DNA from 2 places in the Blautia sp. AF19-1 genome. Region 2 is predicted to be linked to the other one. Evidence: predicted binding sites of a transcription regulator. Region 2 holds the regulator's gene; the other holds the start of a gene.

Region 1 (7,985 bases), on a different contig from region 2:
AGCAGACCGTGCGCTCGTTCACGGTATTTGCAGATGTGATCCGGCTTCTGACGACGATCGGCCTCATCGCGGGCGCGTTCTGCTATATGACCGGCTTTTCGCTGCTCCCGGACCTTGCGCCGCTGGAGGACGCGATGGCGGTCGTCTCGTCCATCGGCATTGTACTGCTCGGCAGCCTTCCGACGGCGGAGCTTTTACAGCGGGTGCTCAAAAAGCCGCTCTCTTTTATTGGAAGAAAAACCGGCATGAACGACAGCAGTGCCGCCGGCCTTCTGATGGGCATTGTCAGCCCTGTTCCGGCGATCACAATGATGGAAAAAATGGACGAGCGCGGAAAGATTGTAAACGCAGCTTTCCTCGTCTCCGCCGCATCGACCATCGCCGCACATATGGGATTTACGTTCGGCACCGATCCTGATTTTGTCGTGCCGCTTCTCGTTGCAAAGCTCGCTGGAGGCATCGCCGCCGTCTGTGCCGCGCTGTTTTTCACGAAGAACTCTGCTTAATTGTTTGAGAGCATACATAGCAACGCAATAAGACCTGCGCCGTTTGAAAGCGCAGGTCTTATTGCATTTCTTACTTATTTTCTATTTCTTATTTCACCATATCCTCTTTGATAATTCCATGCTCTTTTAAGAGATCTCCAACTACATTTCCATCTACCAGTTTCAGCAGAGGTTTTTTCAGCAGGTTGAGCGGTCCAGGAAGCTCGATTTCCAGCGGAGATTTTCCATCCATCAGTTTCACGGAGCTGTCCAGCAGATCGCGGATATCGTAAACGCTGCCCCATACTTCCGGCACGCCGCGGTCTACGCCGAGGAGTCCGTAAACAGCTTCCATTGCGGTACGAACGGAATACTCTGTCGTGAAGATGGTATCTCTTGGTGTCTCAGCGAACTGTCCGAGGAATGCGAAGTTGACGCAGCCATCCGGGATGACATCCGGGCGGTCGCCCTTTCTTCGTGGCATAAAGAATGCGGTGATGTACGGCATCATGGTCGGTACGCAGACAGCGCTGTTCTCTGCCAGCTCCGGAATCTGGTCAACCGGCACGCCGAGGTGGTACAGCCACTCTTCGGTGATCTCTTTACCAGTGCACTCTTTCATCGGTTTCTTCACATAGTCGCCAGGTACGTCGGTGAACAGGCTGTAAACCCATACACATACCTTATCTTTATCCTGCTCTTTGAACTGTCCCTGACGGTTGATGGTCCAGCTTAAAAGCCACTTGGAATCCTGGCAGCTTACGATACCGCCGGTAACAACCTTTCCGGTTCTCGGATCACGTTTGCAGATATTGGTGATATACGGAATGATCTTATTGTCGAGAGTGGTAATTGTTGCGGATTCCCAGTTTGTCTTTGCAATATCGGAGCAGAATTTCTCCGGATGTCCAAAGGACGGATCCTGTTTTGCAATGTTTTTCCACAGGCTCCAGCAGCCGCTCGTGCGGACCTCTGCATCACCGTTCGGTGCATGGTTCTGATCGCCGTAGATCGTGCCTTCGGTGCAGCTTCCGTTGGTAACGAAGACGAGGTCATTCTCGGTGAGAACGATGCCTTTCTCGACACCGTTTACCTTGCACTCAATGGCTTTTGCTACTTTCTTTCCATCGTTGATTTCAAAGATAACGTTGGTTACTTCGGTATTGAACTGGAAGTCTACGCCGGCATCCTCGAGGTATTTCTTCATCGGAAGAATCAGGGATTCATACTGGTTGTACTTCGTGAATTTCAGTGCGGAGAAGTCCGGCAGTCCGCCGATGTGGTGAATGAACCGCTGGAAGTACAGCTTCATCTCCAGTGCACTATGCCAGTTTTCAAATGCGAACATCGTTCTCCAGTACAGCCAGAAGGTGGAATTGAAGACTTCATCATCGAAAACATCCTCGATCGTCTTGTCGTACAGATCCTCGTCTCTTGTCATGAAGAGTTTCATGATCTCCATGCAGCCTTTCTGGCTCAGGTTGAACTTTCCGTCGGTATGGGCATCCTCGCCGCGGTTCTTCGTTGCACGGCACAGGGAGTAGTTCGGGTCTTTTTTGTTCAGCCAGTAATACTCGTCGAGAACGGATACGCCAGGTGTCTCAATTGACGGGATGCTGTGGAACAGATCCCACAGGCACTCGAAGTGGTTTTCCATCTCACGGCCGCCTCTCATGATGTAGCCGCGGGTCGGATCGTAGATACCGTCGCAGGCACCGCCGGCGATGTCCATGGCTTCCAGAATGTGGATGTGATCGCCTTTCATCTGGCCGTCTCTTACAAGGAAGCACGCTGCTGCGAGGGCTGCGAGGCCGCTTCCTACGAGGTATGCGCTCTTCTCATCGACGCCTTCCGGTTTTTCCGGTCTTGCGAAGGCTTCGTAGTTTCCGTTGGTGTAATAAATGCCTTTGCTGTTTTTCTTATCTTTTCCGCGCTCGGTGTTGCGGTAATCATTCTTTGGTTCTGATGTTACAGTGGTTGTCTCCGCTGCTTTTTTTGCTTCACTCTTGTTTTTTGCCCGCAGCACTGCTGCTCCAGCTCCGATGACTGCTGCTGATGCGATTCCGAATTTTAATCCTTTTTTTGACATAGACGTTCATCCTTTCTTTTCTAAATACGACTGCCGGAATGTTTTTTCGAATTTCCGGTTCGTATAGGTTATGCTGCTTTCTTTGTTTTACAAGTTTCTATTTGTGTTGCCATTGTCTGTTGACAATTTGAATCTTACTTCATTTTTCCCCGCTTTTCCATTTACAAAACAGGGCGGATGATTAAATTTTTATCATCCGCCCTGTTTTGTAAAGTGTAACTATATTTTATTTCTTTTTTCAAAATTTCGGATGGAATTGACGACATTTCCTTCCATCGTGCGGTGCATTTTTTCCGCAATCATATGGTAATCCACTTTCATTCCGTCTTTGATCCAGTCGAGCATGACACCGGTAAAGCTATACTTATAGAAATCTGCGATAAAACTCTGATCCGCCTCGGAGATGCCGGTTCCCTTTGCTTTTTCCTGTACGACACCGTACAGCAGATCGTGCGTCAGATGAAAGAGATATGTTTCGATCTGCTCCCGGCTTACAGAGTGATAGACATTCATAATAAATGGTTTATTCTCGAGCACTGCCTCAAAAATCTGCTGCAGGCCTTCCTGCCATGTCTCATACGTTTTCTTCCCCTGCAGCGCCTGCGTCGCATCCTCCAGGCACGACCATTCGACAAGATCGTAGATATCCTTAAAATGATAATAAAACGCCATCCGGCTGATGCCGCAGTCTGTCGTCAGATCGTTGATCGTAATTTTGTCCAGCGGCTTTTTCAAAAGCAGCTTTTTTAATGACGCTTCCAGCGCCGCCTTTGTCGCATTTGTCATGTATTTCCTCCATTTTTCTTTTATGTACCCTCGGAATCTTTCTGTTCGAAACGCTTCTATGCTTTTTCATTGTAGCATATCCATTCTCCAGAAACAACTGCGCAGCCCTTCTGATCAGACTTTACAAAAAGTTTAGAAAGTACCGTAATACCAGTAAATTCAATACTTTCCGTCGTTCTGTTAGCACTCTTTTTTCTCGAGTGCTAATTTTCCCTTGACTTTTCCCTGTGCCAGTATTACTATAACTATCAGAGCAGTAAAAAAGCTGCAGACATCTAAAAAAGCATGATATCCCCGCTTTGCTGGATCAAAATATTTTTATAAGAAAAGGAGTGTGTTTCTCATGAGTGCGAAACATGGAAATCTTTCAATCAACAGCGACAATATTTTCCCGATTATCAAAAAATGGATGTATTCCGACCACGATATCTTCGTCCGCGAGCTCGTTTCCAACGGCTGCGATGCCATCACCAAACTGAAAAAACTCGACGGCATGGGCGAATATACTCTGCCGGATGACTACAAAGCAGCCATTCAGGTGATTGTAAACCCGGATGAGAAAACCTTAAAATTCATCGATAACGGTATCGGTATGACCGCAGACGAAGTCGAAGAATATATTACCCAGATCGCCTTCTCCGGCGCTACCGAATTTCTGGAGAAATACAAAGACAAAACGAATTCAGATCAGATGATCGGCCACTTCGGTCTTGGTTTCTACTCTGCTTTCATGGTAGCAGATGAAGTTCACATCGATTCTCTTTCTTATAAAGAAGGATCCACCCCGGTACACTGGACCTGTGACGGAAGCACCGAGTACGATATGTCCGAGGGCAGCAAGACAACTGTTGGTACCGAAATCACTCTGTTCCTGAACGAGGACTGCCTGGAATTCGCAAACGAATACCGTGTCCGCGAAGTTCTGGAAAAATACTGCTCCTTCATGCCGGTTGAAATTTTCCTGTCCAAAGCAAACGCGCCGCAGGAATACGAGACCATCGATGAAAGCGAATTAAAAGACGACGACGTTGTCGTAGAGCACATCCACGAGGACGCAAAATACGAAGAGAAAGAAAAAGAAGACGGCACCAAAGAGCAGGTTGAAGTTTCTCCTGCAAAAGAGAAAGTAAAAATCAACAAACGCCCGGTTTCCATCAGTGATATCCACCCGCTGTGGACCAAACATCCAAACGAGTGCAGCGATGAGGATTATAAAGAATTCTACCGCAAAGTCTTCAACGACTACCGCGAGCCGCTGTTCTGGATCCACCTGAACATGGACTATCCGTTCAACCTCAAAGGTATCCTCTACTTCCCGCGTATCAACACCGAGTACGATTCCATCGAGGGAACCATCAAGCTGTACAACAACCAGGTATTTATTGCCGACAACATCAAAGAAGTCATTCCGGAATACCTGATGCTCTTAAAAGGCGTCATCGACTGCCCGGATCTGCCGCTGAACGTATCCCGAAGCGCACTGCAGAACGATGGATTTGTCAAGAAGATCTCCGAGTACATCTCCAAGAAATTCGCTGACAAGCTCTCCGGCATGTGCAAAACCGACCGTGAGAATTACGAGAAATACTGGGATGATATCAACCCATTCATCAAATACGGATGCATCAAGGACGAGAAATTCTCCAAGAAGATGATGGACTATATTCTGTTCAAGAACATCGACGGAAAATATCTGACTCTTGAGGACTGCATCAACGAGAATAAGAAAGAAGAAGCTCCTGCAGAGAACTCCGAGGAGAAGGCTGAAACTACGGAGAATACCGAAAATACGGAAAACGCTGACGAGAAGAAAGAGCCGGAAAAAACGACTGTTTACTACGTCACCGACGAAGTTCAGCAGAGCCAGTACATCAACATGTTCCGCAGCCAGGGCATGGATGCTGTCATCCTGAAACACAACATCGACTCCGCTTTCATCACCCATGCAGAGCGTTACAACGAGCATGTAACCTTCCAGCGCATCGATGCAGATCTGACCAACGATATGAAAGATGAGTCTGGTGAGGATCTGACCGACGCTACAAATGCTCTGACCGATCTCTTCCGCAAAGTCCTCGACAAGAAAGACCTGACCGTCAAAGTTGAGAACCTGAAAGACGAAAATGTATCCTCCATGGTAACGCTTTCCGAGGAGAGCCGCCGGATGCAGGATATGATGAAGATGTATGGCATGACCGGCATGGATCCGTCCATGTTCGGCGGACAGGAAACCCTGATCCTGAATGCAAAACATCCGCTCGTTCAGTACATTCTGAAGAATGGCGAGAACGACAACACATCCCTGTTCTGCGAGCAGCTGTATGATCTGGCAATGATCAGCCACAAACCGCTCTCTCCGGACGAGATGACAAAATTCGTAAGCAGAAGCAATCAGATTATGATGCTCCTTGCAAAATGATAAAGCACAGGAACAGCAAAACGCACCTCTTATAAAACACGCCGGATTTCTGGAATTTACCAGATGTCCGGCGTGTTTTTTCCTGCTTTTTTACTTTACGATTTCTGATCCAGATGATAGAATAATTCTATTCGCCCTATTGAAAAATAAGGAAAATCACACGAAAGGTCTGGTATTTATTTCTATGAAAAAAGGAAAGCCATCCGCCCTGCTCCCGATCGCCGTTTTTCTGGTGTTTTATCTGGGGCTCGGCATTTATTCCGAGTATATTTTAAAAATTCCGATGGGCTTCTACAACATCCCCATCGTCGTCGCGTTTCTGGCAGCGATCCTCGTCGCCTGTCTGCAGAACCGCAGTGTCCCGTTTGAAGAAAAGCTCGCCCTCATGGGACAGGGCATCGGGGACAAAAACATCATCACAATGCTGCTGATCTTCCTCGCCGCAGGCACGTTTGTCGGCGTTGTCGGAAGGAGCAGTGCAGAAAGCGTTGCCTATTTCATGCTCTCCTGGATTCCGGCAAAGTATGCCGTCGCTGTGCTCTTTGTCGTTGCCTGCTTCGTCTCCACGGCCATGGGAACCTCCGTCGGAACGATCACGCTTCTCGTGCCGATCGCCGCTGCTGTTGCCGAGACCTCCGGCTTTTCGCTGGCGCTCTGCGTCGCCTCCGTCATGGGCGGATCCATGTTCGGCGACAACCTCTCCTTCATCTCCGACACGACAATCGCCGCCTGCAACGGACAGGGCTGCGAGATGAAAGACAAGTTCCGCGAAAACTTCTGGATCGCTCTCCCGGCTGCTCTTGCCGCGCTGGCGCTGATCCTTGTAATCTCCTTCCGACAGGCGCCGGGCACACCGATCGTCCACGAATACCATCTGCTGCAGATGGTTCCGTACCTGCTCGTGCTGATCGGCGGCATCGCGGGCATTCAGGTGTTTGTCGTACTCCTTATCGGTATTGCTTCCGGTGCCGTTATCATGCTCGGTACGGGACAGACGACGCTCTGGGATATGCTCTCCAGCATGGGAAGCGGCACTTCGGGTATGTTTGAGACATGTATGGTTGCGATTCTTGTCGCTGCGATGTGCGCGCTGATCCGGGAAAACGGCGGCTTTACTGTCCTGCTTCGTGCCATTCACAAAATCTTCCGCGGAAAAAAGGGCGGCCAGCTCGGTGTCGGCATTCTCGTCGTGCTGCTCGACATTGCGACCGCAAACAACACCGTCGCGATCGTCATGGCAAACCCGATCGCAAAGCAGATGTCCGAGGACTACGGCATCACCCCACGGAAAACGGCATCGCTCCTCGATACCTTCTCCTGCATCTCACAGGGCATCCTGCCGTACGGCGCGCAGATGCTCGTGGCGATTTCCGCGGTGCATGAACTGGGATATGAGCTCTCCGCCTTTGAAATCATGGCAAACCTCTTCTATCCGGGCATGCTGCTTGTCAGTTCGCTGATCTTTATCTTCGTTCTGCCGGATCGGAAAAATGCCGAAAGCAATGCTTAAAAAGTTCCGTATCGGATCAACTCAAAAAATCATGTTAAAATGCCCACCGATTTCACTTTTTCGTTTGATTGGCGGGCATTTTTTTGCTTTTTTTGGCAAAAATCGCCAAAATTGCAGTAACATTTACGGTTGAAATTCTTTTATGCGGGTAGTATAATCGGGGTCGTGACATTGAGAAGGAGTGATGTTATGTGGGTTATGGGGAGAAAGGACAACAGAAAAAGTGAAATTATTAAGACAGTTCCTTGTAATTATGGCGGTTTCGTTCGTCGGAGAAATCCTGCACGCCGTGCTGCCGCTTCCGATTCCGGCAAGTATCTACGGTCTTGTGCTGATGCTGGCGCTTCTGATGACGGGGGCATTAAAACTTGATGCCGTCGAGGACGCAGGCAAGTTTATGATTGAGATCATGCCGGTCATGTTCATTCCGGCGGGCGTCGGCCTGATGGAATCCTGGGGTGAATTAAAAGCCGTTCTCGTTCCGGTTCTCGTGATTACGCTCGTCAGCACCATCGTCGTTATGGTTGTGTCCGGACGCGTGACACAGGCGGTCATCCGGCTGGAAAAGAAACACAAAGGAGGGGACGCAAAATGACAAATATGTTCTGTGAATCTGCATTTTTCGGCGTTGTCATCAGCCTTCTGGCGTATGAGCTCGGCATGCTGTTAAAGAAAAAATTTGGGCTTCCGATTTTC
Region 2 (7,985 bases):
AAAGCGACAGAAAACTTTCCGGCACGCTTTTTTTGCGTCCGATTTTGATTCCTTCTTGTTCAGAATTGACGCAAAATAAGAATACCATTATAATATAAAATACGACCAAACGGTCGCATCAAAACGAAAAACACAAAAATAAAAAAGACAACAATAAAAAAATTAATCGCCGAATTTTCTCTTTTTACTGGAGACACTCAGCAGATAGTCGACCGAGCAGTCATAGAACCGTGCAAGTCGGATCACATAGTCGATCGGGATGTCGCGGATTCCTTTTTCGTAGCGGGAATAGACGTCGCGGTTGCATTCGAGCAGGGCAGAAATCTCTTTGATGGTGAGATCCTGATCGATCCGCATATCTTCAATTCTCTGGTATTTCATACGTTGTACCATCCTTTCAGATTCAAACCCATACTACCAAACGGTTGGATGGACAAAGTTAAATCAGATCATATGGTCGCAAATTGGAGAATAGGGCGGGAGAGAGAAACGGCGGGTGAAGACAGCCTGTGCAGAAAACAGAAAAATATGTACGGCAGAAATGGGGGAACGAATGGGAAAAGCAGAAAGAATAGAAATAGAAGATTTTGTCCAGAATATAGTGGAACGGATGGAGACGCCGGAAGCGTTTGAAAAAATGATCAGCCGGGAGGAAGAATGCGAAGCGCAGGGGCAGGAGAGCCGTCTGAGGGATGTGCTGAAGAAAGAATGGCCGGTGGACGAAAAGGGAGAGCGCATCTATCAGATCACTAATATATATGAAGAAAAAGCAGAAGAACTCCTCATTGTAGAACTGTATACCGGCATCCACCTGGAAAACGGAGTCCCGTGCGGGCATTTTACGCTGTATCTCTGCGGGGAGCCGGACGGATGGAAACTCAGCGAAACGCGGATGATGGAATATCTGCAGAATCTGTAAACGAAAAAGCAAAACAGGGAGGACAGGGAAAAGAAAAACTGTCCTCCTGCTTTTGCTGCGGCGGAGACACCGGAAAGTCAGGATCCATACGGCCGCTTCTCATCGCTGATGCCGACCAGATAATCCAGACTGACCTGATACAGCTCCGCCAGACGGATGGCAATGGAGATCGGCAGTTGCCGGACGCCTTTTTCATATCGGGTATACACATCGCGGTTGCAGCCGAGATAGTCGGCAACCTGGCGGATCGTCAGATCGTGGTCCGTGCGCAGATCCTCCAGTCTCTGATATTTCATGATTCATCACCTCTGAGAAAATGCTACTAAATGGTCGTATTAAAATGGCAGAATCCTACCATACGGCTATAGCGCCTTTGAAACAGTAGAATGCAATAAAAAAGAAAAGTCAGATTCCTTTTCAGAAAGAAAACGGTTTATACTTTTTTCACAATTTCTTCATAGAAAAACCGGGAAAAGGTGTTGACAAACAAAAGGCAGAGTGCTATCTTAAGAGCATAGATGTTAGCACTCCACTGAAACGAGTGCTAACAGGACTATACAACAGGAAGGAGCTTATCTTAGTGGATACAGAATTGGATGAAAGAAAAAGAAAAATATTAAAAGCGATCATCCAGACGTATCTGGAAACGGGCGAGCCGGTCGGCTCAAGAACGATTTCCAAATACACGGATTTGAATTTAAGCTCCGCCACAATCCGGAATGAAATGTCCGATCTGGAAGAGATGGGTTACATCTTACAGCCCCACACTTCCGCAGGACGCATTCCTTCCGATAAAGGCTACCGCCTCTATGTAGATGAGCTGATGCGGGAAAAAGAACAGGAAGTTGCAGACATCAAAAACATGGTCATTGAAAAAACAGACCGAATGGAAAAAGTTCTGCAGCAGGTTGTCAAAGTCCTCGCTTCATCTACCAACTATGCAACGTTGATTACAGGACCGGAATATCACAGAAATAAAGTGAAATTCATCCAGCTCTCAAAAGTCAATGAAGAGCAGCTCCTGGCCGTCATCGTCGTAGAAGGCAACCTGGTGAAAAACCAGATGATTGACCTCGACGAGACCATCAACGATGAACAGATATTAAAGCTGAACCTGCTTCTGAACACACAGCTCAATGGCCTGACCATTGAAGAAATCAATCTTGGCATGATCAAGAAGATGAAAGAGCAGGCAGGCATCCACTCCGGCATCATCAGCAAAGTGGTCGATACCGTAGCGGAAGCCATCGCAGTCAGCGAAGAAGATGTGCCGGTGTACACCAGCGGCGCAACCAACATTTTCAAGTACCCTGAGCTTTCCGACAGCAGCAAAGCCAGCCAGCTGATCTCCACATTCGAGGAACGGCAGAAACTGGTCGATATGATCAAAGGAGCTGCCGAGGAGCAGGACGGAGAGGAAAATACCGGTATTCAGGTATACATCGGAAATGAATCTTCGATGGAACCCTTACGGGACTGCAGCGTGGTCACCACCACATACGATATGGGAAACGGTATGCGCGGAACAATCGGTATCGTGGGACCAAAGCGGATGGATTACGAAAATGTGGTAGATAACCTGAAAACATTAAAAGTTCAACTGGACGCCGTCTTCAAAAAGCCGGACACAGGTGAGTAGAAAGGTGGAATGATCAGTGAGCGAAGAAAATAGAAAGAAAGAGGAAACCATGGAAGAACCTACACGCGAGATGGAAAAAGAAACCGGAGCAGAGACCGATCTGCCGGAAACCGAACCGGCTGCGGAGCAGGAAGAAGCAAAGAAAGCAGCAGAGGCAAAAGAAGCGGAAGCTGCAGAAGAAACTGCTGAGGATGGCAAAGAACGAAAGTTCTTCAAAAAGAAAAAAGATAAAAAAGATGAGAAAATCGAAGAGCTGACTGACCGCCTGACCCGTCAGATGGCAGAGTTCGATAACTTCCGCAAACGCACCGAAAAAGAAAAAGCAAATATGTATGCCATTGGAGCAAAAGACATCATCGAGAAGATTCTTCCGGTTGTTGACAGCTTCGAGCGCGGACTTGCAACGGTGGAAAACCCGGAGGAAGATCCGTTCGCAGACGGCATGAATAAAGTATACAAACAGTTTACCACAGCACTCGATGAACTCGGTGTAACCGTGATCGAGGCCGTTGGAAAGGAATTCGATCCGAACCTGCACAACGCAGTGATGCATGTGGAGGATGAGGAAGCCGGCGAGAACATCGTCGTAGAAGAGTTCCTGAAGGGCTACATGTACAAAGGTTCCGTAGTCCGTCACAGTATGGTCAAGGTGGCTAATTAAGCCTTGAAGATAAATAAATAGAAATTAAACCATTTTTTAGCATAATTCATTGAGGAGGAAACAACAATGGGCAAAATTATTGGTATTGACTTAGGAACAACAAACAGCTGTGTAGCCGTTATGGAAGGTGGAAAACCAACCGTTATCGCAAACGCAGAGGGTGAAAGAACAACTCCATCTATCGTAGCATTCACAAAAACAGGTGACCGTCTGGTCGGCGAGCCGGCAAAACGTCAGGCTGTAACAAACGCAGACAGAACCATCCGTTCTATCAAACGTGAGATGGGTACTGACTATAAAGTAGACATCGAAGGAAAGAAATACTCTCCGCAGGAGATCTCCGCTATGATTCTTCAGAAACTGAAAGGTGATGCAGAGAACTACCTTGGTGAGAAAGTAACAGAAGCAGTTATCACAGTTCCGGCTTACTTCAATGACGCACAGCGTCAGGCAACCAAAGATGCCGGTAAAATCGCAGGTCTTGATGTAAAACGTATCATCAACGAGCCTACCGCAGCAGCTCTGGCATACGGACTGGACAACGAAAATGAGCAGAAGATCATGGTATACGACCTTGGCGGTGGTACTTTCGATGTTTCCATCATCGAGATCGGTGACGGCGTTATCGAAGTTCTTTCCACAGCAGGAAACAACCGTCTGGGCGGCGATGACTTCGACCAGAAAGTAACAGATTATATCCTTGCTGAGTTCAAGAAACAGGAAGGCGTAGATCTTTCCAATGATAAAATGGCTCTGCAGAGAATCAGAGAAGCAGCAGAGAAAGCAAAGAAAGAGCTTTCCAGCGCAACTACAACCAACATCAACCTGCCGTTCATCACTGCAACCGCAGATGGCCCGAAACATCTCGATATGAACCTGACAAAGGCTAAATTCGATGAGCTGACCCACGACCTGGTAGAGAAAACCGCAGAGCCGGTACAGAGAGCACTTTCTGATGCAGGCCTTCAGGCATCCGAGCTTTCCAAAGTCCTTCTGGTAGGCGGATCTACCCGTATCCCGGCTGTACAGGATAAAGTAAGACAGCTGACCGGACACGAGCCGAGCAAGAGCCTGAACCCGGATGAGTGCGTAGCACTTGGTGCTTCCGTACAGGGTGGTAAACTTGCAGGAGACGCCGGCGCAGGCGATATCCTTCTTCTGGATGTAACTCCACTGTCTCTGTCCATCGAGACCATGGGAGGTATTGCAACTCGTCTGATCGAGCGTAACACCACAATCCCGACCAAGAAGAGCCAGATCTTCTCAACAGCAGCAGATAACCAGACAGCAGTAGATATCAACGTAGTACAGGGTGAGCGTCAGTTCGCGAAGGACAACAAATCCCTCGGCCAGTTCCGTCTGGATGGAATTCCGCCAGCAAGAAGAGGCGTTCCGCAGATCGAGGTTACCTTTGATATCGATGCCAACGGTATCGTAAATGTATCTGCAAAAGACCTGGGAACAGGAAAAGAGCAGCACATCACCATCACCGCAGGCTCTAACATGTCCGACAGCGAGATCGACAAAGCAGTCAAAGAAGCTGCTGAGTTCGAGGCTCAGGATAAGAAACGAAAAGAAGCAATCGACGCAAGAAACGATGCAGACTCCATGGTATTCCAGACCGAGAAAGCAATCGAGGAAGTCGGCGACAAGCTTGATGCAAACGACAAAACAGCAGTAGAAGCTGACCTGAACGCACTGAAAGATCTCATTGCAAAATGCAATCCGGAAGAGATGACCGATGCACAGGTAGCTGATCTGAAAGCAGCTCAGGAAAAACTGATGACAAGCGCTCAGAAACTGTTTGCAAAACTGTATGAGCAGCAGGGCGGAGCAGCAGGCGCTGGTGCTGGAGCAGCAGGTGCAGGCCCGGATATGGGAAATGCCGGAGCAGCAGGCGGCCATGACGACGATGTCGTAGACGCTGACTACAAAGAGGTTTAACAAATCAGACCCGACTGTGAGTTGAAACAATAAATAAGATACAGAAAGGGCCCTGTGAGGCTGGTATTTACGGGGGACGGATCCGATTCCGCCCCCTGTATTTATGTCGATGGACAGGACAGCCGTTTGCTTTTGCGGAAGTACTGGCATTGTCCTTTGACATGTGTTATAGTAAAATATGTTTGGGCATAAACAGATGCTGAAACAGTATTTTGCGAAACAGAAATGAAAAAGGTGAACATAAATGGCAGAAAAAAGAGATTATTATGAGGTGCTTGGTGTAGACCGCGGAGCGGACGATGCAACCTTGAAAAAAGCATACCGTAAACTGGCAAAGAAGTATCATCCGGATATGAACCCGGGAGACAAAGAGGCCGAAGCAAAATTTAAAGAGGCAACAGAGGCCTATGGCGTGCTGAGCGATCCGGACAAACGGCGTCAGTACGATCAGTTTGGCCACGCTGCATTTGAAAACGGCGGCGGAGGAGCAGGAGCCGGCGGATTCGGCGGCTTCGACTTTGGCGGCGGAGATATGGGTGATATCTTCGGCGATATTTTCGGCGACCTGTTCGGTGGCGGCGGAAGCAGAAGAAGAGCAAACAATGGACCGATGAAGGGAGCAAACCTCCGCGCTGTTGTCCACATTACGTTTGAGGAAGCTGTTTTCGGATGCCAGAAAGAGCTCGAGATCAACCTGAAGGATACCTGTACAACGTGCCACGGAACCGGCGCAAAACCAGGAACTTCACCGGAGACATGCTCCAAATGTAACGGAACTGGTCAGATTACGTACACACAGCAGACCATGTTCGGTTCTGTGAGAAACGTGACGACCTGTCCGGATTGTAACGGAACCGGAAAGATCATTCGCGATAAATGTACCGCATGCCACGGCACGGGCTATACATCCAGCAGAAAACGCATTCAGGTCAACATTCCGGCTGGAATCGACGATGGACAGAGTATCCGGATCCGTGAAAAAGGCGAGCCGGGTGTAAACGGTGGACCAAGAGGAGATCTGCTTGTCGAGGTTCAGGTAACCCGTCATCCGATCTTCCAGAGACAGGATATGAACATCTTCTCTACCGCACCGATTACATTTGCGCAGGCAGCACTCGGCGGCGATGTGAAGATAAGCACCGTTGACGGAGACGTTCTCTACACTGTAAAACCGGGAACCCAGACCGATACGAAGATCCGTCTGAAGGGAAAAGGTGTTCCGTCCCTTCGCAACAGCAATGTGCGCGGTGATCACTACGTAACACTCGTAGTCCAGACTCCGACGAAACTGAATGAGAAAGCAAAAGAAGCCCTCCGCGCCTTCGACGAAGCCTGCGGAAACCGCCCGGCAGCAGAAGAAAAAGCAGCCGACGGCGAAACTGCAGAGCAGCCGAAGAAGAAAAAAGGCTTTATGGATAAAGTGAAAGAGGCCTTTGAGGACATCGATAAATAAAGAACGGCGGCAAGCCGGAAAAGAAAGAAGAATCTGTGGAAAAAGCAGGTTCTTCTTTCTTTTCTATGAAAGAACCATGAAAATTTGGTGAATTTATACACAGAATGGTCGGATTTTGATATAATGTGGAAAACTTAAGGGGAGAGAAAAGAAAGGAAACGGGGAAAATGAGATTTCGACCATGTATTGATATTCATAACGGAAAAGTAAAACAGATTGTCGGGGGATCGCTGAAAGATCAGGAAAATCAGGCGAGCGAGAATTTTGTCTCGGAGCAGGATGCGTCGTACTATGCGCAGCTGTACGAAGAGCAGGGCATTACGGGCGGCCATGTGATTCTGCTGAACAAGGAAGGTACCGAGTTTTACGAGGAGACGAAGCGCCAGGCATTGCTGGCACTTTCGACGTACCCGGGCGGCCTGCAGGTGGGAGGCGGCATTGATGCGGAGAATGCGTGCGAGTTTCTGACAGCGGGGGCAAGCCATGTGATTGTGACTTCGTATGTGTTCCGCGACGGCCATGTGTTCTATGAAAATCTGGACAAGCTGGTGACGACGGTAGGAAAGCAGCGGTTGACACTGGATTTAAGCTGCCGGAAGCGGGACGGAAAATACTATATCGTGACGGACCGCTGGCAGAAGTTCACGGACGAAGAAGTGACAGAGGAACTGCTGCATCACCTGTCAGAATACTGTGATGAGTTCCTGATCCATGCCGTGGATGTCGAGGGAAAGGCTTCCGGCATTGAGACGGAGCTGGTGGAACTGCTTGCGAAGATGAAAGATTTTCCGGTGACGTACGCCGGCGGCGTGGGAAGTTTTGAAGACCTGGAGCTGCTCAAAAAACTGGGAAACAACCACGTCGATGTGACAATTGGCAGCGCACTGGATCTGTTCGGCGGCAAAATGAAGTTTGAAGACGTGCTGGCAGTATGCCGCCGGTAAGCGGAAACGGACGTTCACCCGCGCCATTCGCAAAACCGCGCTTTCAGCGCTCTCCGCTGCTGCGCAGCTCCTTTTTGCTCATAACCAGGCGCTCCCTTTGTATCTTATTCTCGACAGATTTTCATGCGAGCATGAAATCTGTCAAAAATAAGATACAAGTGAACTGTAACAGAAAAAACTCTAAAATATTCATGAATTTTCTAAATACTATTGCAAATAGAGACAACTATTGCTATAATTAGAGTTACTTACAGGGGAAGTGAAGAGCCTGTAAAATTTGAGAGCAAAGGGGTTGGGCATAATGAAAATTACCATCAGCGGAAAAAATATTGACGTGACAGAGGGATTAAAAGCCGCGGTCAACGAAAAACTTGGCAAACTGGAGAAATATTTTACGCCTGACACAAATGTCATTGTAACCTTAA

Evidence for each region. The regulator HrcA, encoded in region 2, represses chaperone genes, less so after heat shock. The targets are predictions, from matches to a motif close to TGTTAGCACTCNNNNNNNNNGAGTGCTAACA.
Region 1: a site for HrcA is predicted at 3,539-3,569, ahead of htpG (molecular chaperone HtpG). Genes of this name have one in related genera too.

What each region holds. Positions count from the first base shown of each region.
Region 1 covers NZ_QUGQ01000015.1:40,130-48,114, reverse strand. Annotated here, with positions in the region: gene DWX26_RS10995 (ethanolamine utilization protein EutH) at 1-506, shown strand, start outside; gene DWX26_RS10990 (oleate hydratase) at 595-2,574, opposite strand; gene DWX26_RS10985 (TetR-like C-terminal domain-containing protein) at 2,794-3,360, opposite strand; gene htpG (molecular chaperone HtpG) at 3,704-5,779, shown strand; gene DWX26_RS10975 (Na+/H+ antiporter NhaC family protein) at 5,964-7,289, shown strand; gene DWX26_RS10970 (CidA/LrgA family protein) at 7,513-7,884, shown strand; gene DWX26_RS10965 (LrgB family protein) at 7,881-7,985, shown strand, end outside.
Region 2 covers NZ_QUGQ01000020.1:62,735-70,719, reverse strand. Annotated here, with positions in the region: gene DWX26_RS13170 (helix-turn-helix domain-containing protein) at 163-381, opposite strand; gene DWX26_RS13165 (hypothetical protein) at 554-919, shown strand; gene DWX26_RS13160 (helix-turn-helix domain-containing protein) at 997-1,215, opposite strand; gene hrcA (heat-inducible transcriptional repressor HrcA) at 1,500-2,558, shown strand; gene grpE (nucleotide exchange factor GrpE) at 2,608-3,219, shown strand; gene dnaK (molecular chaperone DnaK) at 3,286-5,163, shown strand; gene dnaJ (molecular chaperone DnaJ) at 5,408-6,616, shown strand; gene hisA (phosphoribosylformimino-5-aminoimidazole carboxamide ribotide isomerase) at 6,784-7,560, shown strand; gene hpf (ribosome hibernation-promoting factor, HPF/YfiA family) at 7,862-7,985, shown strand, end outside.